DNA from 3 places in the Streptomyces africanus genome. Region 1 is predicted to be linked to each of the others. Evidence: riboswitches for the same ligand, from Rfam matches in the RefSeq annotation. Region 1 holds a riboswitch; each other region holds the start of a gene.
The links. Region 1 has a riboswitch for cyclic di-AMP ahead of QF034_RS25055 (C40 family peptidase). Riboswitches for the same ligand answer to the same signal wherever they lie in the genome.
Positions count from the first base shown of each region.

Region 2: linked by a shared signal. The riboswitch ahead of QF034_RS16140 (LysM peptidoglycan-binding domain-containing protein) and the one ahead of QF034_RS25055 (C40 family peptidase) in region 1 are both predicted to bind cyclic di-AMP.
Region 3: linked by a shared signal. The riboswitch ahead of QF034_RS30255 (M23 family metallopeptidase) and the one ahead of QF034_RS25055 (C40 family peptidase) in region 1 are both predicted to bind cyclic di-AMP.

Region 1 is NZ_JAUSYP010000001.1:5,365,528-5,373,291, reverse strand. It holds gene pcrA (DNA helicase PcrA) at 1-2,424, opposite strand, end outside; cyclic di-AMP (ydaO/yuaA leader) riboswitch at 2,715-2,888, shown strand; gene QF034_RS25055 (C40 family peptidase) at 2,897-4,066, shown strand; gene QF034_RS25050 (SLAC1 family transporter) at 4,177-5,190, shown strand; gene QF034_RS25045 (hypothetical protein) at 5,168-5,521, opposite strand; gene QF034_RS25040 (C40 family peptidase) at 5,945-7,012, shown strand; gene QF034_RS25035 (LuxR C-terminal-related transcriptional regulator) at 7,030-7,764, opposite strand, start outside.
Region 2 is NZ_JAUSYP010000001.1:3,520,802-3,528,565, reverse strand. It holds gene QF034_RS16165 (GNAT family N-acetyltransferase) at 20-763, shown strand; gene QF034_RS16160 (SurA N-terminal domain-containing protein) at 1,064-1,711, shown strand; gene QF034_RS16155 (nucleoside triphosphate pyrophosphohydrolase) at 1,780-2,772, shown strand; gene QF034_RS16150 (cytochrome P450 family protein) at 2,914-4,188, shown strand; gene QF034_RS16145 (LysM peptidoglycan-binding domain-containing protein) at 4,343-5,266, shown strand; cyclic di-AMP (ydaO/yuaA leader) riboswitch at 5,495-5,661, shown strand; gene QF034_RS16140 (LysM peptidoglycan-binding domain-containing protein) at 5,666-6,337, shown strand; gene eno (phosphopyruvate hydratase) at 6,602-7,764, shown strand, end outside.
Region 3 is NZ_JAUSYP010000001.1:6,524,452-6,532,215, reverse strand. It holds gene QF034_RS30270 (bifunctional acetate--CoA ligase family protein/GNAT family N-acetyltransferase) at 1-2,716, opposite strand, end outside; gene QF034_RS30265 (HPr family phosphocarrier protein) at 2,891-3,172, shown strand; gene QF034_RS30260 (GntR family transcriptional regulator) at 3,345-4,040, opposite strand; gene QF034_RS30255 (M23 family metallopeptidase) at 4,229-5,014, opposite strand; cyclic di-AMP (ydaO/yuaA leader) riboswitch at 5,028-5,191, opposite strand; gene QF034_RS30250 (M16 family metallopeptidase) at 5,384-6,772, opposite strand; gene QF034_RS30245 (M16 family metallopeptidase) at 6,769-7,764, opposite strand, start outside.

The sequences.
Region 1 (7,764 bases):
CCCGCCCGTGCCCTTCACCGCCACGACGGTGCCGAGCCCGAACTGGTCGTGCGTGACCCGGTCCCCGACCGCCAGGGAGACGACCGGCTTCTCGGAGGTCCGGCGCGTGGCGAAACCGGACGCGCCCGACGCCGACGAACGGGAGCGGGACGACGACAGCGAGGCCGCCACCCCGGAGACCGGGCCGGAGGACGCGGGCGCGGTGGCTCCCGTCCGCTTCCACTCCACGTAGGCCGGCGGGATCTCCTCCAGGAAGCGGGAGGGCGGGTTGTACGACGGCTGACCCCAGGCGCTGCGCAGGGTGGACCGCGTCAGATACAGGCGCTCCCGCGCGCGCGTGATGCCGACGTACGCCAGGCGCCGCTCCTCCTCCAGCTCCTTGGTCTGGCCGAGCGCGCGCATGTGCGGGAAGACGCCGTCCTCCATGCCGGTCAGGAAGACGACCGGGAACTCCAGGCCCTTGGCGGTGTGCAGGGTCATCAGCGTGATGACGCCGTCGCCGTCCTCCTCGTCGGGGATCTGGTCGGAGTCGGCGACCAGCGCGACCTGTTCGAGGAAGTCGGCCAGCGTGCCCCCCGGGGCGGCAGCCCCTGGCGTCTCCGTGCCCTCACCGCGCTCCTGCTCGAACTCCATGGCGACGGCGGCGAGTTCCTGAAGGTTCTCGATCCGGGTCTCGTCCTGCGGGTCGGTGGAGGCCTGCAACTCGGCGAGGTACCCGGTGCGTTCCAGGACGGCCTCCAGCACCGTGGCCGGTCCGGCGCCGGACTCGACGATCGTGCGGAGGTCCTCCATCAGCGTGTTGAACCGCTTGACGGCGTTGGTGGAGCGCGCGGCCATGCCGTACGCCTCGTCGACGCGCTTCAGCGCCTGCGGGAAGCTGATCTTCTCCCGTTGGGCGAGGGCGTCGATCATCGCCTCGGCGCGGTCGCCGATGCCCCGCTTGGGGACGTTGAGGATCCGGCGCAGCGGCACCGAGTCCTCCGGGTTGGCCAGCACGCGCAGGTAGGCCAGGACGTCCCGGACCTCCTTGCGCTCGTAGAAGCGGACGCCGCCGACGACCTTGTAGGGCAGGCCGACGCGGATGAAGACCTCTTCGAAGACGCGGGACTGGGCGTTGGTGCGGTAGAAGACGGCGACGTCGCCGGCCTTCGCCTCGCCGGCGTCCGTGAGGCGGTCTATCTCGTCGGCGACGAACTGCGCCTCGTCGTGCTCGGTGTCGGCGACGTAGCCGGTGATCGTGGCGCCCGCGCCCGCGTTGGTCCACAGGTTCTTGGGGCGGCGGGACTCGTTGCGCTCGATGACCGCGTTGGCCGCGCTGAGGATCGTCTGGGTGGAGCGGTAGTTCTGCTCCAGCAGGATCGTCGTCGCGTCCGGGTAGTCCTCCTCGAACTGGAGGATGTTGCGGATGGTCGCGCCGCGGAAGGCGTAGATCGACTGGTCGGCGTCACCCACGACGCACAGCTCGGCGGGCGGGACGTCGTCCGGGCCCGGCGGGACGTCGACGGGGTGCTCGGTGGTGCCGACGAGCTCCCGGACGAGGGCGTACTGGGCGTGGTTGGTGTCCTGGTACTCGTCCACCAGCACGTGGCGGAAGCGGCGACGGTAGTGCTCGGCGACGTCCGGGAAGGCGCGCAGCAGGTTGACCGTCGTCATGATCAGGTCGTCGAAGTCCAGGGCGTTCGCCTCGCGCAGCCGCGACTGGTACATCGCGTAGGCCTGGGCGAGGGTCTTCTCGAATCCGTCCGTGGCCTGGGCGGCGAAGTCCTCCTCGTCGATCAGCTCGTTCTTCAGGTTGCTGATCTTGGCGCTGAAGGACTTCGGCGGGAAGCGCTTGGGGTCGAGGTCCAGGTCGCGGCAGACCAGGGCCATCAGGCGCTTGGAGTCGGCGGCGTCGTAGATCGAGAACGAGGACGTGAAGCCGAGCTTCTTGCTCTCGCGGCGCAGGATGCGCACGCACGCGCTGTGGAAGGTCATCACCCACATCGCGTTCGCCCGCGGGCCGACGAGCTGCTCGACGCGCTCCTTCATCTCGCCGGCGGCCTTGTTGGTGAAGGTGATCGCGAGGATCTGCCCCGGGTGCACGTCCCGCTCGGCGAGCAGGTGGGCGATGCGGTGCGTGAGCACGCGGGTCTTGCCAGAGCCGGCACCGGCCACGATGAGCAGCGGGGAGCCGGAGTGGACGACGGCGGCGCGCTGGTTGTCGTTCAGCCCCTCCAGGAGGGCGGCGGTGTCCACCGGCGGGCGCGGGGCGCCGTCGCGGTAGTAGGCGTCCCGGTCCGGGGGCACGTCGAACTTCCCGCCGAACAGATCGTCCGGAACCGGCTCCGGTACGTGATCGTCCTCGGGTGGCGGCGGGGGCTCGTCCGCGGGGCCCCGCTGGGCCTGGAGGTCCGCCAGGAAGCTGTCGTCAAAGAGGCTGCTCATCGCTCTCCGAGTCTAGGGCGCCCCACTGACAGCCCGCCGCCGCCCTGAGCACATCGCCGAAAGACCCCCCTCGTCACCCTGCATCCCCACATGATCACGGCCTGCTACGGACGTCACAATCATGGACGACTCGTGACCAACCACCCTTGACCGGTCACTCTCGGCGACGCTCCGGGATAAGGTCACGAAAATGTATCGGGCATATCACCCATCAACCTTCACAAGGGCCACACCAGTTGGCTACCGTGCGGGCAGGCCGCACGACCCCCACCGGCGAACGTCGCCGGGCCGCGCGGCCTCCGCCGAGTCCGGTGTGCCGCAGCGGCAGCCGGAGCCGGGGACCCAACCGAGAACTCTGGGGTGAATCGGCCCGACTCCCTTCGCGGAGACGGCCGTAGGGCAACCCTTCCGATATACCCGCCCGAACCCGACAGCTAACCCGGTAGGCGGAGCATGGAAGGAGTCGCCTCCCTTGGCGTCGCACCGCAAGTCGCGTCCCGCTGGTACGCGCGTCGCAGGCATACGGACCCCCGCCCTGGCAACGGCGGCCCTCACATCCGTGGCCCTGCTGTCCCAGTCGGCCAACGCCGCCCCCGAGGCCGATGACAAGCCGAGTCTCGAGGAAGTCGAGAAGAAGGTCGACGACCTGTACCGCCAGGCCGAGTCGGCGACCGACAAGTACAACTCGGCCAAGGAGAAGACCACCAAGCAGCGCAAGCGCGTCGACACCCTCCTCGACGACGTCGCCGAGCGCACCCAGAAGCTCAACGAGGCACGGGAGGAACTCGGTTCCTTCGCCGCCGCCCAGTACCGCACCGGTGCCTCCGCCCCGGACACGGCGACGTTCCTGCTCGCGGACACCCCGCAGGACTACTTCGACCAGACCCAGCTGATGGGCCGGATGACCGGCCGTCAGAAGGTCGCGGTCGACGACTACGTCACCCAGCAGTCCGAGACGATGAAGAAGCGCCAGGAGGCCACCGAGAGCCTCGAGACGCTCACCGAGACGCAGGGCGACCTGAAGACGGCCAAGGCCACCGTCCAGCGGAAGCTCGCCGACGCGCGCGAACTGCTGTCGAAGCTGACCGCCGAGGAGAAGGCACGGCTCGCGGCGATCGAGCGGGAGAAGCAGCAGGAGGCCGCCCGCAAGGCCGCCGAGCTGGCCCGGCAGCAGGCCGCTCAGCAGCAGGCGCAGGAGCAGGCCGCCCAGCAGCAGGACAGCGGCTCCTCGTCGACGGGCTCCGGCTCGTCCACCTCGACGGCCCCGGCCGACTCCTCGTACGCCACCAAGGCCGAGAAGGCGCTCGCCTTCGCCCGCGCCCAGATCGGCAAGCCGTACGTCTGGGGCGCCGTCGGCCCCGGTTCCTACGACTGCTCCGGCCTCACCCAGGCCGCGTGGAAGGCCGCGGGCGTCACCCTGCCGCGCACGACCTACGACCAGGTCAACGCCGGCACCACGGTCTCCCTGGCCGACGCCCAGCCCGGTGACCTGGTCTTCTTCTACGACGACGTCACCCACGTCGGCATCTACATCGGCAACGGCATGATGATCCACGCCCCGAAGCCCGGCACCTATGTGCGCGAGGAGTCGATCTACTACGACGGCCAGTCGGCGATCCACAGCGTGGTGCGGCCGGCCTGAGGGCCGTACGTCATGGAGGGCACGCGCGCGTGAGGGTGCTCTCGCGTTTTTGAGACGCCCGCGCGCGTGCCCCGCTCGCAACGCGCGCGGCGCCTCCTAGCATCGGGCCCATGCCCGGCCCCTCCCCCTCCACCGCCTGGTGGGCGCAGCGCGCGCCGTCCGCCAGCGCCGCCGTGCTGACGACCGGCACCCTGTCCGTCGGTCTGGATCTGGCGGGGTACGGCGGCCTCTCCCGTATCGCTCTCGGTCTGGCCTGCGCGGCCTGGCTGATGCTCGCCGTGGACTTCACCCTGCGGCTGCTGCTGGCCGGCACGAAGTTGCGGTCGTACGCGAGGGTGCCGGGCCTCGTGGACACCGTGGCGACGGCGGCCCTCACCACCGTGGCGGCGACGGCCGTCCTGGGCACCGGCTTCTCGGCGGTCGGCTCGCAGGCTCTGGCCGCGGCCCTGCTGGTGCTGGCCCTCCTGCTCTGGCCCGTGGCGCTGGCCCGCCCCGCGCAGGACGGGGAGCGGCGCAGGCCCGGGACGGTGTTCGCGCGCTGCATGGCCACGCAGGGGCTCGCCGTGCTCGGCGCCACACTCGCCGCCACCGAGTCGGCCGCCTGGCTCGCCCACGCGGCTCTGGTGCTGTTCTGGCTGGGGCTCGTGCTGTACGTCCTCGCCCTGGCCCGTTTCGATGTGCGGCAGGTGGCCGAGGGGCGCGGCGACCACTGGCTCGTGGCCGGGGCGCTCGCCCTCTCGGCGCTGGCCGGGGCGCGGCTGATCAGCTCCGACAGCGCGCGCCTGTACCTGTGGAACGTCGACGACCGCGGCACCCTGCGCAACGTGACCGTCGTGCTCCTCGTACTCACACTGGCCGGTTGCGCCGTCCTGCTCGCCGCCGAGTTCCTGCGGCCCCGGCCCCGCACCGACATCCGCCGCTGGGCGACCGTGTTCACCTGGGCCAAGACGGCGACGGCGGCGCTGGCCGTCGCCGCCGCCCTCGACGTCTCCTGGCTCGACGGCCTGGGGGAGGTACTGCTGTGGGTCTCGGTGGCAGCGTGGCTCGGGGTCGCCGCCTGGGCGGTCGCCTCGTCCCGGGCCTACGCCGTGCCCGGCCGGGTCAGCTCCAGAGCACGGCGATGAAGACGTTCGCCGTGGTCAGCGCCCCGACCAGGCCGAACAGGCCCTTGTCCACCTTCTCGTCGTCCCTCTTCACGTAGACCAGGCCGAGGATCACGATCAGCAGGGCCAGTTTGACGCCGATCTTGAGGTTGTTCACGGACTGGTCGTCGGCCTGGTTGAGGCCGACCAGGATCACACCGGTGACCAGCATCGTCAGCGCGCCGTGCAGCATCGCGGGGGTGTAGCGGGCGGTGCCCTCGCCCATCGCCTTCATCTGGGTGAGGAAACCGCCCAGGAGGGAGGCGATGCCGATGATGTGGAGGCCGACGAAGAGGTGGATGAGTACGTCCATGGGGCCGGAGCCTAATCAGGGGCTCCGCAGCCGCCCGACACCGGCCCGGCGGATGCATATATGCGCCCTATAGCACCCGTCCGCCGCACCACGCCGCATGATTCGGCGCATCGGTCATCACGCTGAGTTGAGCCGACGTCGGCGAGAAGAGATCACGGTCGCATACGGTCACCGCCGGTCCTCTCGGGACACTTCCGCACACCCGCCACCGGGCCGCCGCGGCGAGGTTTAGCGTCCTCACCCAGGTGCCCGGCTCCCCACCGCCGCCCGGGCCAGGGGCGGCAGTCGGACACCACCGCCGAAAAGGTCCTGCGGCGGTCCGCTTCCCCTGTGCGGGCCGCCGCCGGACGCGCAGGCCGCCGTCCGCTCCCCCTGGCGGCCTGCGCGTCCGTCGGCGGTCGCAGGAAAGGACGTGGCCCCCAGGTGGCAGCGCACCGCAAGCCCCGCCGGCGCTCCGCGAGCGGCAACACGGCCCGTACGGCCGCCACGATCGCCCTCGCGGGCGCGGCGACCGCCACGGGCTTCGACGGCACCGGACACGCCGAACCCGAGCTCACCCCGAGCCAGGTCAAGGCCAAGGTGGACGAGCTGTATCAGGAGGCGGAGGTCGCCACCGAGAAGTACAACGGCGCGAAGGAGAAGGCCCAGGCGGCCGGACAGCGGCTGAAGGACCTCCAGGATCAGGCGGCCCGCAAGGAGGAGCGGCTCAACTCCGCCCGCGAGGCGCTGGGTTCGGTCGCCGCCGCCCAGTACCGCGGGGGCGGTCTCGACCCCGCGCTCCAGCTCGTCCTGTCCGACGACCCCGACCGGTACCTCGACAACGCCGAGTTCGTCGAGCGGGCCGGAAACCGGCAGCAGGCCGATGTCGCGCGCGTACGGCGGCAGCTCCGGGAGATCGAGCAGCTGCGCGGGGCCGCCCACATCGAGCTGACCTCCCTGAAATCCCGGCAGACGGAACTGAGACGGCACAAGAAGACGATCACCGGCAAGCTGGGCTCCGCGCGTCAGCTGCTGTCCCGGCTCACCGTGCAGGAACGTGCCCTCATCGGAGAAACGAGGGGCACGGACCGCGCCTCACGCTCCTCGACGGCTGCGCGTGACCGCCTGACCGTCCCCGGGTCCGTCAGCGCGCAGGCGCCCAACTCCCGCGCGGCCGCCGCCGTGTCCTACGCCTACCAGAAGCTCGGCAGTCCCTACGTCTGGGGCGCGACCGGGCCTGACGCCTTCGACTGCTCGGGCCTCGTCCAGGCCGCGTACCGCTCCGCGGGCGTCTCCCTGCCCCGCACGACGTACTCCCAGATCGACGCGGGCCGCCGCGTCTCCCGCTCCGAACTGCTCCCCGGGGACCTGGTGTTCTTCTACGCAGGCATCAGTCACGTCGGCATCTATGTGGGCAACGGCCGGATGATCCACGCCCCGAGCCCCTCCGCCCCGGTCCGGGTCGCCCCGCTCGACGAGATGCCGTTCACGGGGGCGACCCGGGTGGTCTGACCAGGGCTGTGCCGGGGTCACACCAGCCGGCGGGCCGTCGCCCAGCGCGTCAGTTCGTGCCGGTTGGAGAGCTGGAGCTTGCGGAGGACCGCCGAGACATGCGACTCGACCGTCTTCACGGAGATGAACAGCTGCTTGGCGATCTCCTTGTACGCGTATCCCCGGGCGATGAGCCGCAGCACCTCGCGCTCGCGCTGGGTGAGGCGGTCCAGGTCCTCGTCGACCGGCGGCGCGTCCGTGGAGGCGAAGGCGTCGAGGACGAACCCGGCCAGCCGCGGGGAGAAGACCGCGTCGCCCTCCTGGACACGGAAGACGGAGTCGACGAGGTCCGTACCGGTGATCGTCTTGGTGACGTACCCGCGGGCCCCGCCGCGGATCACGCCGATCACGTCCTCGGCGGCGTCCGACACGGACAGCGCCAGGAAACGGACGGGCTGCTCGGTGTCGGCCATCAACGGGGCGCAGCGGCGCAGCACTTCGACACCGCCGCCACCGGGCAGGTGCACGTCGAGCAGGACCACCTCGGGCCGGGTCGCGGTGATGACCGTGACCGCCTGGTCGACGTCCGCGGCCTCGCCGACGACCTCGACACCGGTCTGCTCGGTCTGGCCGATCTCGGCCTGGACCCCCGTACGGAACATGCGGTGGTCGTCGACCAGGACCACGCGCACGCGACGCCCTCCGGTGCCGCCGTCCGACTCCGCGGGCCCGGCCGCCTCCGCCGATCCCGCCGTTCCGTTCGCCTCGGTCGG
Region 2 (7,764 bases), 1.8 Mb from region 1:
GCACACCTACCGTGGCCGCATGCAGCCGAAGACATCGAGCCTCGCCGACCGCCCGGAGATGCGGGAGCGGGTCGTCGGGATGGCGAACAGCTGGCCGGAGTTCGTGATCCAGGACCTCGTCGGTGCCGCGCACTTCCCGCGGATCGCCGCCGAACTCCCGGAGTACGTCCTGTTCGCCGAGGACGAGCAGGGCGAGGTCGTGGCGAACGGTTTCAGCGTGCCCTTCGCCCTGAATGCCGAGGGCCGTGGCCAACTGCCCGGGAACGGCTGGGACACGGTCCTCGTGTGGGCGTTCTCCGACCTGCGCCGCGGAGTGAGCCCCGACACCGTCAGCGCGATCTCGATCTCCGTCGCCCCGCACGCCCAGGGCCGCGGCCTGTCCGCGCTGATGCTCTCGGCCATGCGCGACAACGCCCGGGCGCGCGGTTTCCGGGAGGTCGTCGCCCCGGTCCGCCCCAACGCCAAGCACCTGGAACCGCACACGCCCATCGAGGAGTACGCGCACCGGGTCCGCCCCGACGGCCTGCCCCAGGACCCGTGGCTGCGGGTCCACGCCCGGGCCGGTGCCACCATCGACTCCGTGGCACCGGCGTCCATGACGGTGGCCGCCTCACTGGCGGACTGGCGCCGCTGGACGGGGCTGCCCTTCGACACCCGGGGCGACATCGAGGTGCCCGGTGCCCTGGTACCGGTGCGCTGCGAGCCGGAGCGCGGGTACGCGGTGTACGTCGAGCCCAACGTGTGGATGCGGCATCCTCTGTGACCACGTCGCGGGCGCATGGCGCAGGGGGCCTGACCGGCCCGGAGACCCGGACACCCCGGACCCCGGAGACCCCGGAGGACAGCCGCGCCGGCCCCCGGTCGCGGCTCCCCTCACGGACCGGTCCGCGCGGCGGTGCCGGAAGTCCCGGTGAATCGTTGGTCGAATGGGTTGGCCAGAGCCTGGCCACTGCCTACCATCGATCACCGCAAGACCTTGTGCGCCCGCCCGTCGCCCGACCACCACCCCTGATAGAGGCGCTGCGCGCCGCACCTGTCATTGCAATCTCCTCGGGAGGTCTCCTTGCACCGCCGCCGTCGCACCGCGCTCGTCCTCACCGCCGCGATCGCCGCCGCGGCGCCCCTGCTCACCGCCTGCGGCAATGACGCGCATCCCGGCGCGGCGGCCGTGGTGGGCGGCCGGCGGATCACCGTGTCCCAGCTGGAGGACCGGGTCGGCGAGGTGCGCGCGGCCCAGCGGGCTGCCGTGCGGGACGACGCCCAGTACCAGCAGGCCATCGCCGGGACGGGCAAGCTCACCCGCGACACCCTGCACACCATGGTCCTCGACCGGGTGCTGCACCGCGCCGCCCAGGACGCCGGTGTGACCGTCACCCGCAGGGAGATCCAGGAGATGCGGTCCGGCCTCGAGGAGCAGGCCGGCGGCGCCAAGGCGCTGGAGACCACCTGGCTCCAGCAGTACGGCATCCCGCCGCAGCGCCTGGAGGAGAACCTCCGCCTCCAGCTGGAGGCCCAGAAGCTCGCTCAGAAGCTCGGCACGGACACCAACCGTCCCGAGTTCTGGAAGGCCCTGTCCGAGGCCTCCAAGGACCTGAACGTCGACCTCAACCCGCGCTACGGCACCTGGGACGTCCAGAAGAGCAGCCGAGCCGACGCGAAGACGCCGTGGGTGCGGGACGTGTCGGCGGCGCAGGCGCAGCAGAACATGTAGGTGCCCAGGCACCGAGGGCCCTGTGGATAACTTCCGGGGCTGTCGGCGGCGTGGGATAGCTTCGAATCGTGAACGCCAACAGCCCCGAAGCCACCCCGCGCCCCGGGCAGGCCGGCCCCGGCCGCATCGTCCTGCTCACCACCAGCCACCGCGTCGCCCCCGGTCTGCTGTCCTGGCCTGCCTGGCAGGCGCTGCACGCGGCCGACCAGGTGCTGTGCGCGGACGGCGCGCACCCGCAGCTGCCGTATCTGCGCGAGGCGGGGATCATCGTCGACGAGGCGTCCCCGACGGCCGAGGAGCTGGTCGACGCCTGCGCCGGCGGCCGCACGGTGGTCGTCGTGGCGACGGGCGAGGGCGAGCCGGCCCTGACGGACGGCCTGGCCCGCCTCGCCGGCACCGGCCGCGTCGCCATGCCCGAACTGGAGCTGCTCCCCGCCTCCTACGACCTGCCGGGCGCCCGCCTGCTCGATCTCGTCCAGGTCATGGACCGCATCCGCGCCGAGTGCCCGTGGTCGTCCCAGCAGACGCACAAGGGCCTGGCCAAGTACGGCATCGAGGAGGCGTACGAACTCGTCGAGGCGATCGAGGAGGGCGACCGCGACGAACTGCGCGAGGAGCTCGGTGACGTCCTCCTCCAGGTCGTCTTCCACGCCCGGATCGCCGAGGAGGACCTGGACGCTCCCTTCTCCGTCGACGACGTCGCCGCCGGCATCGTCGCCAAGCTGATCCACCGCCACCCGCATGTCTTCGGCGACGAGACGGCCACCACGCCCGAGGAGGTCAAGGCGCACTGGCTGCGCACCAAGGCGGTCGAGAAGCAGCGCAGGTCGGTCACCGAGGGCATCCCCCTCGGCCAGCCCGGCCTGGCCCTCGCCGCCAAGCTGGCGTCCCGCGCCCGCACAGCCGGCCTGGACATACCGCTCCCGCCGGTGGAGGGCATCGGCTACGACCTGCTGGCCCTGGCGGTCCGCGCGGAGTCGGAGGGCGTCGACCCGGAGGCGGCCCTGAGAGCGGCGGCCCGCGCGTACCGGGACGCGATCAGGGAGGCGGAGCAGGGCTGAGAGCGGCCGGGGGCAGGGCACAGGGGGCGGAGGCCGGCTGGGGCTGGGGACGGACCGAGGGCAGGGCAGGGCAGGGAGGCGGAGGACCGCTGAGACCGGCCGGGGGAGGGGAGGGGGCGGGGAGCCGGATACCGTCGGGGAGTGACCGACCAGCCCCAGCCCAGCAACCCGTCCGCCGCTCCCGACCTCTTCACCTGGGAGTTCGCGAGCAACCCCTACCCCGCCTACGCCTGGCTCCGCGAGCACGCCCCCGTGCACCGCACCAAGCTGCCCAGCGGCGTGGAGGCCTGGCTGGTCACGCGGTACACCGATGCCAAGCAGACGCTCGCCGACCCCCGGCTCTCCAAGAACCCGGCGCACCACGACGAGCCCGCGCACGCCAAGGGCAAGACCGGGATCCCCGGGGAGCGCAAGGCCGAGCTGATGACGCATCTGCTCAACATCGACCCGCCGGACCACACCCGGCTGCGGCGGCTCGTCTCCAAGGCGTTCACGCCCCGCCGGGTCGCCGAGTTCGCGCCGCGGGTGCAGGAGCTCACCGACGGGCTCATCGACGGGTTCGAACGGAAGGGGTCAGCCGACCTCATCCACGAGTTCGCGTTCCCGCTCCCCATCTACGCCATCTGCGACCTGCTCGGCGTCCCCCGCGAGGACCAGGACGACTTCCGCGACTGGGCGGGAATGATGATCCGTCACCAGGGCGGGCCGCGGGGCGGCGTGGCGCGGTCCGTGAAGAAGATGCGCGGCTACCTCGCCGACCTCATCCACCGCAAGCGGGAGGCGCTCCCCACCGAGCCCGCCCCCGGGGAGGACCTCATCTCCGGCCTCATCCGCGCCTCCGACCACGGTGAGCACCTCACCGAGAACGAGGCCGCGGCCATGGCCTTCATCCTGCTGTTCGCCGGCTTCGAAACCACCGTGAATTTGGTCGGTAACGGTGTCTACGCCCTGCTCACCCACCCCGAGCAGCGCGCGCGCCTCCAGGCCTCCCTCGCCGCCGGGGAGAGTGGCCTGCTGGAGACCGGCGTCGAGGAGCTCCTGCGCTACGACGGCCCGGTCGAACTCGCCACCTGGCGGTTCGCCACCCAGCCGCTCACCATCGGCGGGCAGCACATCGCGCCCGGCGACCCGGTCCTCGTCGTCCTGGCCGCCGCGGACCGGGATCCGGAGCGGTTCGCCGATCCGGACGTGCTCGACCTCGCCCGCCGCGACAACCAGCACCTCGGTTACGGCCACGGCATCCACTACTGCCTCGGCGCCCCGCTCGCCCGCCTGGAGGGCCAGACCGCGCTCGCCACGCTCCTCACCCGCCTCCCGGACCTGCGGCTGGCGGCGGATCCGGCCGAGCTGCGATGGCGCGGCGGCCTCATCATGCGCGGGCTGCGCACGCTGCCCGTGGAGTTCTCACCGGTCTAAACATGACACGCCGTCATGGCTGTGATCTTCACGTGATCTGCGCGGCATGAACTTGTGACAAGTGATCGTCTGCCGATACGTTCACCCATCATCAGCGCGGCCTGGGGGGACCCTGCGCCGCGCCGGTCACTGCTGTCTCGCGAAAGGTCTCCGTATGCTCTCCGGGAACGGTCGGCACCGTCGCCCCCGCCAGGCTCCGGCTCTCCTCGTCGCGGCCGGGGTCACCGGCTCCGCCATCGCGATCCCGCTCCTCGGGGCCTCCGGTGCCAGCGCGGCCGACGGCACGACCTGGGACCGGGTCGCGGACTGCGAGACCGGCGGCGCGTGGAGCCAGAACAGCGGCAACGGATACTTCGGCGGCCTCCAGTTGTCCCAGGAGGACTGGGAGAACCACGGCGGCCTCGACTACGCCCCGAGCGCCGACCTGGCCAGCCGCTCCCAGCAGATAGCCGTGGCCGAGAGAATCCTCGCCGACCAGGGGGTCGGCGCGTGGCGCACCTGCGGGCTGCTCTCCGGCCTGGAGCAGGACAAGAGCCCGGACACGTCCGACTCGTCCGCTCCGACGGACTCGCCCGGACTGCTCGACTCCGTCGAGTCGTCTCCTGACGGGCAGTCGACCCCGGAGGGCGAAACCACCAAGTCCGACAAGTCATCCGATTCTGCCGACTCCTCGACGCAGGACCCGTCGCCCGCCCCCGAGAGTGACAAGCCCGACAACTCCCGTCAGGGCGACGACTCTTCGGCACCCGCCGCAACCGGAACGGAAACCGAACCCGACACCGCCGCCGGCCGCCACCGCGGCCCCAGCGCCGACGAGGGCACCGCGGCCGAGGACGGCCGTACGTCCGGGTCCGCCGGACGGCACGCCTCGCGCGCCGGCGAGGCCTCGCGGGAGGCGACGGACGGCTCCTACATCGTCCGCCCCGGCGACAGTCTCTGGTCCATCGCGAACTCCCTTGACCTGAGTGGCGGGTGGCACGCGCTCTACGTCGGGAACGAGACGGCCGTCGGCACTGACCCGAACTTCATCCGCCCCGGTCAGAAGCTCACGGTAGAGGGCGAAGCGGACGAGAAGTAGCCGGTGGGGCAGTCCGGAAACGGGGGCGGAAGTCACCCCGAAACCGTGCGAGTTCACGTCACGGTTCGCGCTGAATGTCCCTTATCGGTGCGGTGAGAGATAGATCTCAGAAGCCCTGATCGTCTTTGAAATTCCGCGGATCGCGTGTCTACGGTCATGACCGCTCGTCACCGCGAGCCCCGGCTGCCGCAACGCCGAATCCTGCCAGCGGCCGCACGGGAACAGTCGTCGCGTCAAGCGCCGTAGGCAGGAGCGGGGGACCCAAGGTAAGTGCCCGACCGGCCGGTTGTGCCGGAAGGGCTTGGGGTGAAGCCGTGTCCCGGGAGGGGCGCGGCCGGGCAACTCAACCGGCCCGAACCCGACAGCTCACCTCGCAGGCGTCGGTGAGGGGATCTCTCCATGCTGTTTTCCGGCAAGGGCACGCACCGCCGTCCGTCCAAGACCTCTCGGGTCATCGCCATCGCCGGTGTCACCGGTGCCGCCGTCGCCGCCCCGCTGATGGCGTCCGGCAGCGCCTCCGCCGCCACCGCCTCCGAGTGGGACGCCGTCGCCCAGTGCGAGTCCGGCGGCAACTGGTCCATCAACACCGGCAACGGTTACTACGGCGGTCTGCAGTTCTCCGCCTCCACCTGGTCCGCGTACGGCGGCACCCAGTACGCCTCCACCGCCGACCAGGCCAGCAAGGACCAGCAGATCCAGGTCGCCGAGAAGGTCCTGGCGAGCCAGGGCAAGGGTGCCTGGCCGGTCTGCGGCAAGGGCCTGTCGAGCGCCGGCTACAGCGGCGGCTCCGAGCAGAGCAGCGGCTCCACCGAGACCCGCCAGACCGAGCAGCAGCCGGCCTCCCGCTCCGACGAGCGCCCGGCCCAGACCCAGAAGACGGTCACCACCCCGACCGGCAAGAAGGTCAAGAAGGGTGACGGCGAGTACAAGGTCGTCAAGGGCGACACCCTCAGCTCGATCGCGACCGAGCAGAAGGTCGAGGGCGGCTGGGAGAAGCTGTTCGAGCTGAACAAGGACATCGTCACGGACGCCAACCTGATCTACCCGGGCCAGCAGCTGCACCTGAAGTAAGCGGCGGCCCGCCCCGTCCCCACGGGCTCCCCGCCCCGGTGCGTCTTCCCCCGTACGCACCGGGGCGGGGTTTTTTCTGCCGGTCTTTGCGATCCGGCTTTGTTCCGTTCGGAAACAATTTACTCTCGGTTCTGTCCATGGGGTGGGCGACCCGGTGGCCGATCGCCCGGAGCCGGTTAGGCTCATGTCGCGAGCCACCGCGGCCCGCGCCTCGCCGGGTCCACGCGGCCCGCGTACCCGCGTCACATGAAGAAGGAGATGCTCGTGCCGTCCATCGACGTCGTCGTAGCCCGGGAAATCCTGGACTCCCGAGGCAACCCCACGGTCGAGGTCGAGGTCGGCCTCGACGACGGCAGCACCGGCCGTGCCGCCGTCCCGTCCGGCGCCTCCACGGGCGCCTTCGAGGCCATCGAGCTGCGCGACGGCGACTCGAACCGCTACCTCGGCAAGGGTGTGGAGAAGGCCGTCCTCGCGGTCATCGAGCAGATCGGCCCGGAGCTCGTCGGCTACGACGCCACCGAGCAGCGCCTGATCGACCAGGCCATGTTCGACCTGGACGCCACCGACAACAAGGGCTCCCTCGGCGCCAACGCCATCCTCGGCGTCTCCCTCGCCGTCGCCCACGCCGCCTCCGAGGCCAGCGACCTGCCGCTGTTCCGCTACCTGGGCGGTCCCAACGCGCACCTGCTGCCGGTGCCGATGATGAACATCCTGAACGGCGGCTCGCACGCCGACTCCAACGTGGACATCCAGGAGTTCATGATCGCCCCGATCGGCGCGGAGTCCTTCTCCGAGGCCCTGCGCTGGGGCGCCGAGGTCTACCACACGCTGAAGAAGGTCCTGAAGTCGAAGGGCCTGGCCACCGGCCTCGGCGACGAGGGCGGCTTCGCCCCGAACCTCGGCTCCAACCGCGAGGCCCTCGACCTCATCCTCGAGGCGATCAACGAGGCCGGCTACACCCCCGGCGAGCAGATCGCCCTGGCGCTCGACGTCGCCGCGTCCGAGTTCTACAAGGACGGCGTCTACACCTTCGAGGGCAAGGAGCGCTCGGCGGCCGAGATGACCGAGTACTACGCGGAGCTCGTCGACGCGTACCCGCTCGTCTCCATCGAGGACCCGCTGTTCGAGGACGACTGGGAGGGCTGGAAGACCATCACCGCCAAGCTCGGTGACAAGGTCCAGCTCGTCGGTGACGACCTGTTCGTCACCAACCCCGAGCGCCTGGCCCGCGGCATCGAGGAGGGGGCGGCCAACGCGCTCCTGGTCAAGGTCAACCAGATCGGATCCCTGACCGAGACCCTGGACGCCGTCGAGCTGGCCCAGCGCAACGGCTTCAAGTGCATGATGTCCCACCGCTCCGGCGAGACCGAGGACGTCACCATCGCCGACCTGGCCGTCGCCACGAACTGCGGCCAGATCAAGACCGG
Region 3 (7,764 bases), 1.2 Mb from region 1:
GCTCCAGGGTGACCGCGACGACTTCGGGATGGTCGTCGACCAGCCGGGACACCCGCAGCAGCAGCTCCTCCAGGGCGCGGGTGTCGGCCGGTGCGGAGCCGCGCCAGCCGAACAGCAGGGGTGCGGTGCGGATCGAGCGCACCAGCGAGGTCGCCTCCTTGTCGGTCACCGGGATCAGCCGATGGGCCGTGTCCCCGAGCAGCTGCGAGGCGGCCCCGGCGAGTCCGAAGGAGAGCACGGCTCCGGCCGCGGGGTCGATGACGGCCCGTACGACGACGTCCACGCCGCGCGGCGCCATCCGCTGCACGACGGGGCGCAGCTCCTCCGGTACTCCGAACAGCTCGGTCAACTCGGTGTACGACCTGAGCAGTTGGTCCTCGTCCGCGAGGTCGAGGCGTACGCCGCCCAGGTCGGCGCGGTGCCGCAGGTGCGGAGCGGTGGCCTTGAGGGCGACGGGGTAGCCGAGGGCGCGGGCGGCCTCGGCGGCGGCGCCGGGGGTGGGGGCGGGCAGGGCGCGGTGGACCTGGATGCCGTAGTCGCCGAGCAGGTCGCAGGTCTCGTCCGCGCCGAGCGTGAGTCCCTGCCCGCGCGCGAGGAGCCCGTCGATCAGCGTGGCGGCGCCCTTCTGGTCGATGTCCTCGTACTCGGGCACCTTGCCGGGGTCGGCGGCGTCGCGCCGCCACTGCGCGTAGGTGACGGCCTGCCCGAGGGCGCGGACGGCGCGCTCGGCGGCGGGGTAGGCGGGGATGAGGTGCTCGCCTTCGGGAGCCTCGGCGGTGGGGAGTCGATCTTCCGTGGATGCCGGGCGAGGGGCGATGTGCGGAGGGTGGTCCGCCTCGGCCTGCGGTGCCGTGCTCGCCGCCGCCGACAGGGCCTCCGCCAGGCCTCCCAGCTCCACGTGCACCACCAGGACCGGCTTGGCCGGGGCGGCGGCCACCGCGGAGCGCAGCGCGTCGGCGAGGGCAGCGTCCGCGACCGAGCCCTCCCCCACCGCCGGTATGGCGGTGACGACCACCGCGTCGCACCGGTCGTCGGCCAGTGCCCGCGACAGGGCCGCGTGGAAGTCCGCGGCGGAGGCGGCCGTGGTCAGGTCCTGCGGGGGGTGCGGCCGCAGCCCCTCGGCGAGGCACGCGTCGTAGGTGAGCAGGCCGAGCGACTCGGAGTTGCCGAGGATCGCCACCCGGGGCCCGGCCGGCAGCGGCTGGCGGGCGAGCAGCAGCCCGGCGTCCACCAGCTCGGTGATCGTGTCGACCCGGATGACGCCGGCCTGCCGCAGCAGCGCGGAGACCGTCGCGTGCGGCAGCCGGGTCGCCCGTACGGCGTGCCCCTGGGGCGCGGCCGCGTGCCGGGCGCCCTGGACGACGACCAGTGGCTTCGCCGCGGCCGTGCGGCGGGCGAGACGGGTGAACTTGCGCGGGTTGCCGATGGACTCCAGGTACATGAGGACGACGTCGGTGTCGGGGTCCTCGTACCAGTACTGGAGGACGTCGTTGCCGGAGACGTCGGCCCGGTTGCCGGAGGAGACGAACGTGGAGACGCCGGTCACGCCCGTGACGCCGCCGCCGCGCCGGTGCAGCCGGGACAGCAGGGCGATGCCGATGGCGCCGGACTGGGCGAACAGGCCGATCCGGCCCGGGCGCGGTGTCTCGGGCGCGAGGGAGGCGTTGAGCCGTATCCGCGGGGAGGTGTTGATGATGCCGAAGGCGTTCGGGCCGATGATCCGCATGCCGTACGTGCGCGCCTGCCGCACGAGCGCGCGCTGGCGTTCGCGCCCCTCGGTGCCGCTCTCGGCGTACCCGGCGGAGACCACGACCAGCCCCTGCACGCCGTGTTCGCCGCACTCGGTGACGACCTCGGGCACGTGTTCGGCCGGCACGGCGACGACCGCGAGGTCGACCGGGCCGTCGATGTCCCGCACCGAGCGGTGGGCGGGGACCCCGTCGAGCTCCTTCTGTCCCTCGGGGAGTGCCCTGTTCACGGCGTAGAGACGGCCGGTGTACCCGGCGTCGCGGATGTTGCCGAGGACGCTGCGGCCGACGCCGCCCTGGGTGCGCCCGGCGCCGATGACGGCGACCGAGCCGGGCGCGAGCAGCCGCTGCACGGACCGGGCCTCGGCGCGGTGCTCGCGCGCGTACTGGACGGCGAGGGAGCGGTCGGTGGGTTCGAGGTCGAACTCCAGACGGACGACGCCGTCCTCGAAGCTGCGCTTCTGGGTGTACCCGGCGTCCGTGAACACCTTGATCATCTTGTTGTTGGCGGGCAGCACCTCGGCGGCGAAGCGGCGGATGCCGCGCTCGCGGGCGACGGCGGCGATGTGTTCGAGGAGGGCGGAGGCGACGCCACGACCCTGGTGGGCGTCCTGCACCAGGAAGGCGACCTCGGCCTCGTCGGCGGGTGCGGACGCGGGCGTTCCGTCCGCGCCGATCCGGTCGTAGCGTACGGTGGCGATGAACTCGCCGCCGACTGTGGCCGCGAGTCCCACCCGGTCCACAAAGTCGTGGTGCGTGAAGCGGTGGACGTCCTTGGCGGACAGGCGAGGGTACGGCGCGAAGAAGCGGTAGTACTTCGACTCGTCGGAGACCTGCTCATAGAAGCTGACCAGGCGCTCGGCGTCATCAACGGTGATGGGCCGGATGCGCGCGGTGCCACCGTCGCGCAGCACCACGTCGGCTTCCCAGTGGGCGGGATACTCGTGCCGGTCCGGCGAGGTCTGCATGGGCCCCAGAGTACGTCTGGCGTCTGACAACGGCGCGAGGCAGTCTGTGGAGGGCGTCAGTCGGGTCGAGGCCGCGATCCGACGGCACCCGGGGCGGTGCATCAGGACCGCTCCGGCAGCTTCACGTATGGGAAACTGGTCTAGACAACCCTGAAAACCGAAGGGCAGCAACACATGGCTGAGCGCCGCGTCAACGTCGGCTGGGCCGAGGGCCTCCACGCCCGCCCCGCCTCCATCTTCGTCCGAGCCGCCACGGCCGCAGGCGTCCCGGTGACGATCGCCAAGGCAGACGGCAACCCCGTCAACGCGGCCTCCATGCTGGCCGTCCTCGGCCTCGGTGCCCAGGGCGGCGAGGAGATCGTCCTCGCCTCCGACGCCGAGGGTGCGGACGCCGCCCTGGACCGGCTGGCGAAGCTGGTCTCCGAGGGTCTCGAGGAACTGCCCGAGACCGTCTGAGCGTTCTTCCGCGCCTGATCCGGTACACCTGGTCAGGCACACCCTGAAGGGCTCGTCCGAATTCATCGGACGAGCCCTTCGCCATTTCCGGTCGCGGGTCGTGAATTTCCCGTTCCCGGGCAGCAGAAATAATCCCCCGCGAATTACTTCCTCTTTGTATACGGCTCTTGTGTTAATGCCGCAGGCTCGCCGTGTTTACGGGATGTTGCGAGTTCCTCACACGCTCGGCCCGCTCCCCGGCGGAGCCGAAACGCAGCCGGTGCGCGGCCGTCGCGCGCTCGGTGTGCAGCGCCGTGACCGCCCGCGCGCGCTCACTGTCCCCGCGCGCCACCGCGTCCACGATCGCGCCGTGCTCGGTCCAGGCCTCCACGGGCCCGGCCGGCGCCTCGACGGTGTACATCCAGGCGATCTTGTGGCGGAGCTGGGTGAGCATCGAGGTCAGTGCGGGGCTGCCGGAGGCCTGTGCGAGCGTCTCGTGGAACCAGCCGCCCAGGGAGCGCAGGTCGTCGCTGTTGCCCCGGCGGGCGCGCTCCTGGCCGAGCCTGACCAGGCCGCGCAGGACCTTCAGATGGGCCTCGGTACGGCGCTGGGCCGCGCGGGCCGCGCCCAGCGGCTCCAGCAGCAGCCGCATCTCCAGCAGATCGGCGGCCTCCTGCTCGGTGGGTTCGGCGACGCACGCGCCCGCGTGCCGCCGGGTCACCACGAAACCCTCGGCCTCCAGGGTGCGCAGGGCCTCCCGGACGGGGACGCGCGAGACGCCGTAGCGGCGGGCGAGGAGTTCCTCGGTCAGCCGGCCGCCGCGTTCGTAGACACCCGCGACGATGTCGTCCCGGATGGCCGTGCACACCGAGTGCGCCGGAATGCGCATGACCGACCTCCGTTTAATCCCCGTGAAACGTCGACGAGTGACACGTGTTCCGTGACTCTATTGCAATGAGCCGGAATTTCCGACGGCGGACCGGAATCCAGGGATATTTTTTGGACAGCCGGGCGTCACAAACGCCGAAAGCCCCGGCTCGGGGAGCCGGGGCCTCGGGGAAGCGGAGTGGTGCGCCGTCAGACGCTCACGCCGTGCGAGCGGAGGTAGGCGACGGGGTCGATGTCGGAGCCGTACTCGGGGCTCGTCCGGGCCTCGAAGTGCAGGTGCGGGCCGGTGACGTTGCCGGTCGCGCCGGACAGGCCGATCTGCTGGCCGGGGGTGACCTTCTGGCCCACCGAGACGCCGATGGACGACAGGTGGCCGTACTGGGTGTACGTGCCGTCGTTCATCTTGATCACGATCTGGTTGCCGTAGGAGCCGCCCCAGCCGGCCTCGACAACCTCGCCCATGCCGACCGCGTGGACGGAGGTGCCGCTGGCGGCGTGGAAGTCGACACCGGTGTGGCTGCCGGAGGACCACAGGCCGCTGCTGGCCTGGTAGCCGGTGGAGACGTACGAGCCGGAGATCGGGGGCACGAAGGTGTTGAGGCGCTTGCGCTCGGCCTCGCGGGCGGCGCGCTCCTTGGCCTCGCGGGCCTTCTCGGCCGCCTCCTTGGCCTCCTTGGCCGCCTCGGCGGCTCGCTCGCGGGCGGCCTCCTCGGCCTTCTTCTTGGCGGCGGCCTCCTCGGCGGCCTGCTTCTGGGCGGCGGCCTGGGCGTCGATCTGCTGGGCCACGGTGTCGCCCATGGTGACGACGGGGGTGAGGCCGGTCTGCTCGACGGAGGGCTCGGCGGCGAAGGCCGGGGCGGCCACGGTGCCGATGACACCGGTGGTGGCGAGGGCCGCGACGCCCGCCGCGCGGGCCGTGCCGCGCTGCATGCGGCTGGGACGACGATGCTTCCCGGTGGCGCGGGTGAACGCCATGGAGTGCCTGGTCCTTTCCTTCCTTCTCGCCTACCGGGTTAGCTGACGGGTTCGGAGCAGGAAGGTCTCCTACGGACCCCCTCGCGGCTCGCGCGGGCGTCCGATTCACCCCAGGGACTGCGGTGGGTCCCCGGCTCCCCTGGCTCGCGCCGTACGGGGACTCGGCGATGACTGTCCGGTGCCGCGGGTGCGGCGCACTGCCTGACGAACAGCCCGGACGAACCTAAGCGGGTCCACTTTCAATTCCCAAACGGATCCGGGTTTTTGTAGCGCATCCCACAGGGCAGACACGCAACCTCCGCACTAATTCGGGCATAAAGGAGCCCTGGTGCCTTAGAAGACAACCAGGGCCCCTACGCGCGCGTGCCCCTACTCGGCGGCGACGACCGCGACTTCGCCGATGCCCAGGGCCTCGACCGGGCCCTTGATCTGCGCCGCGTCACCGACGAGCACCGTCACCAGACGGTCCACCGGGAAGGCGCTGACGGCCGCCGCGGTGGCCTCCACGGTGCCGGTCTCGGCGAGCTGCCGGTACAGCGTGGCCTGGAAGTCGTCGGGCAGGTGCTGCTCGACCTGGTCGGCCAGCGTGCTCGCGACGGCCGCCGCCATCTCATACTTCAGCGGCGCCACGCCGACCAGGTTCTGCACGGCGACGTCCCGCTCGGCGTCGGTCAGCCCCTGGGCGGCGAGCGTGCGCAGCACCGTCCAGAGGTCCTGGAGGGCGGGGCCGGTGTTGGGCGTGTCCACCGAGCCGCTGATGGCGAGCATCGCGGCACCGGTCCCGTCCGGGGCGGACCGGAGGACCTGGCCGAAGGCCCGCACCCCGTAGGTGTAGCCCTTCTCCTCGCGCAGCACGCGGTCCAGGCGGGAGGTGAGGGTGCCGCCGAGGCAGTACGTGCCGAGCACCTGCGCGGGCCACACGCGGTCGTGCCGGTCCGGGCCGATCCGGCCGATCAGCAGCTGCGTCTGGACGGCGCCGGGACGGTCCACGATGACGACCCGGCCCGTGTCGTCGGCGGTCACCGGCGGCACCGGGCGCGGCTCGGCCGCGGTGCCGGTCCAGGCGCCCAGTGTGTCGCCGAGCAGGGCGTCGAGGTCGATGCCGGTGAGGTCGCCGACGACCACGGCGGTGGCCGTGGCGGGCCTGACGTGCCTCTCGTAGAAGGCGCGTACGGCCGCGGAGTCGATCGCGGCGACCGTCTCCTCGGTGCCCTGGCGGGGCCGGGACATGCGCGAGTCCGCGGGGAACAGCTCCTTGGAGAGCTCCTTGGCGGCACGGCGGGCGGGGTTGGCCAGCTCGTGCGGGATCTCGTCGAGGCGGTTGCGGACCAGCCGCTCGACCTCGCTGTCCGCGAACGCGGGGGCCCTCAGGGCGTCGGCGATCAGGCCGAGCCCCTTGGCGAGCCGGGAGGCCGGAACCTCCAGGCTGAGCCGCACGCCGGGGTGGTCGGCGTGCGCGTCGAGGGTGGCGCCGGCGCGCTCCAGCTCGGCGGCGAAGTCCTCGGCGGAGTGCTTGTCGGTGCCCTCGGAGAAGGCCCGGGCCATGATCGTGGCCACGCCGTCGAGGCCGGCCGGCTCGGCGTCCAGGGGGGCGTCCAGCAGCACCTCCACGGCGACGACCTGCTGGCCGGGGCGGTGGCAGCGCAGGACCGTCAGGCCGTTGCCGAGCGTGCCGCGCTCGGGGGCCGGGAAGGCCCACGGCTTGGCCTCGCCGGCCTGCGGCTGGGGGTGGAAGTCCATCGTGGCGAGCTCGGTCACTTGGCCGCCTCCTCGTTCTCGTTCAGGGCCGCGGCTGCGGTGTCCTCGGTGGTGTCGGCGTCCTCGGCGGTCTCCGCGTCGCCGGTCTCGTCGGCGACGGGCTCGTAGACGAGCACCGCGCGGTTGTCGGGCCGCAGACGGGCCTTGGCGACCTCCTGGACCTCCTCGGCCGTCACCTCCAGTACGCGCTGTACGGCGGTCAGGGCGAGCTGCGGGTCGCCGAACAGCACGGCGTACCGGCACAGTTCGTCGGCGCGGCCGGCGACCGTGCCGAGCCGGTCCAGCCACTCGCGCTCCAGCTGGGCCTGGGCGCGCTCCATCTCCTCGGCCGTGGGGCCCTCCTCGGCGAACCGGGCGAGCTCCTCGTCGATGGCGGACTCGATGACCGGGACCTCCACGTCACCGGACGTCTTCACGTCCAGCCACCCCAGGGAGGGCGCCCCGGCGAGCCGCAGCAGGCCGAAGCCGGCCGCCACGGCCGTACGGTCCCGCCGCACGAGACGGTTGTACAGGCGGGAGGACTCGCCGCCGCCGAGGACGGTGAGGGCCAGGTCGGCCGCGTCGCACGCGCGCGTGCCGTCGTGCGGCAGCCGGTAGGCGGCCATCAGGGCGCGCGCCGGGACCTCCTCCTCGACGACCTCGCGCAGCTGCTCGCCGATGACCTCCGGCAGCGTGCCGTCCCTGGGGGCGGGCTTGCCGTCGTGCCCGGGGATGGAGCCGAAGTACTTCTCGATCCAGGCCAGGGTCTGCTCCGGGTCGATGTCACCGACGACGGAGAGCACGGCGTTGTTCGGCGCGTAGTAGGTGCGGAAGAACGCGCGCGCGTCCTCCAGGGTGGCCGCGTCCAGGTCGGCCATCGAGCCGATCGGGGTGTGGTGGTAGGGGTGGCCCTCCGGGTAGGCGAGGGCGGTCAGCTTCTCGAAGGCGGTGCCGTAGGGAACGTTGTCGTAGCGCTGCCGGCGCTCGTTCTTGACGACGTCGCGCTGGTTCTC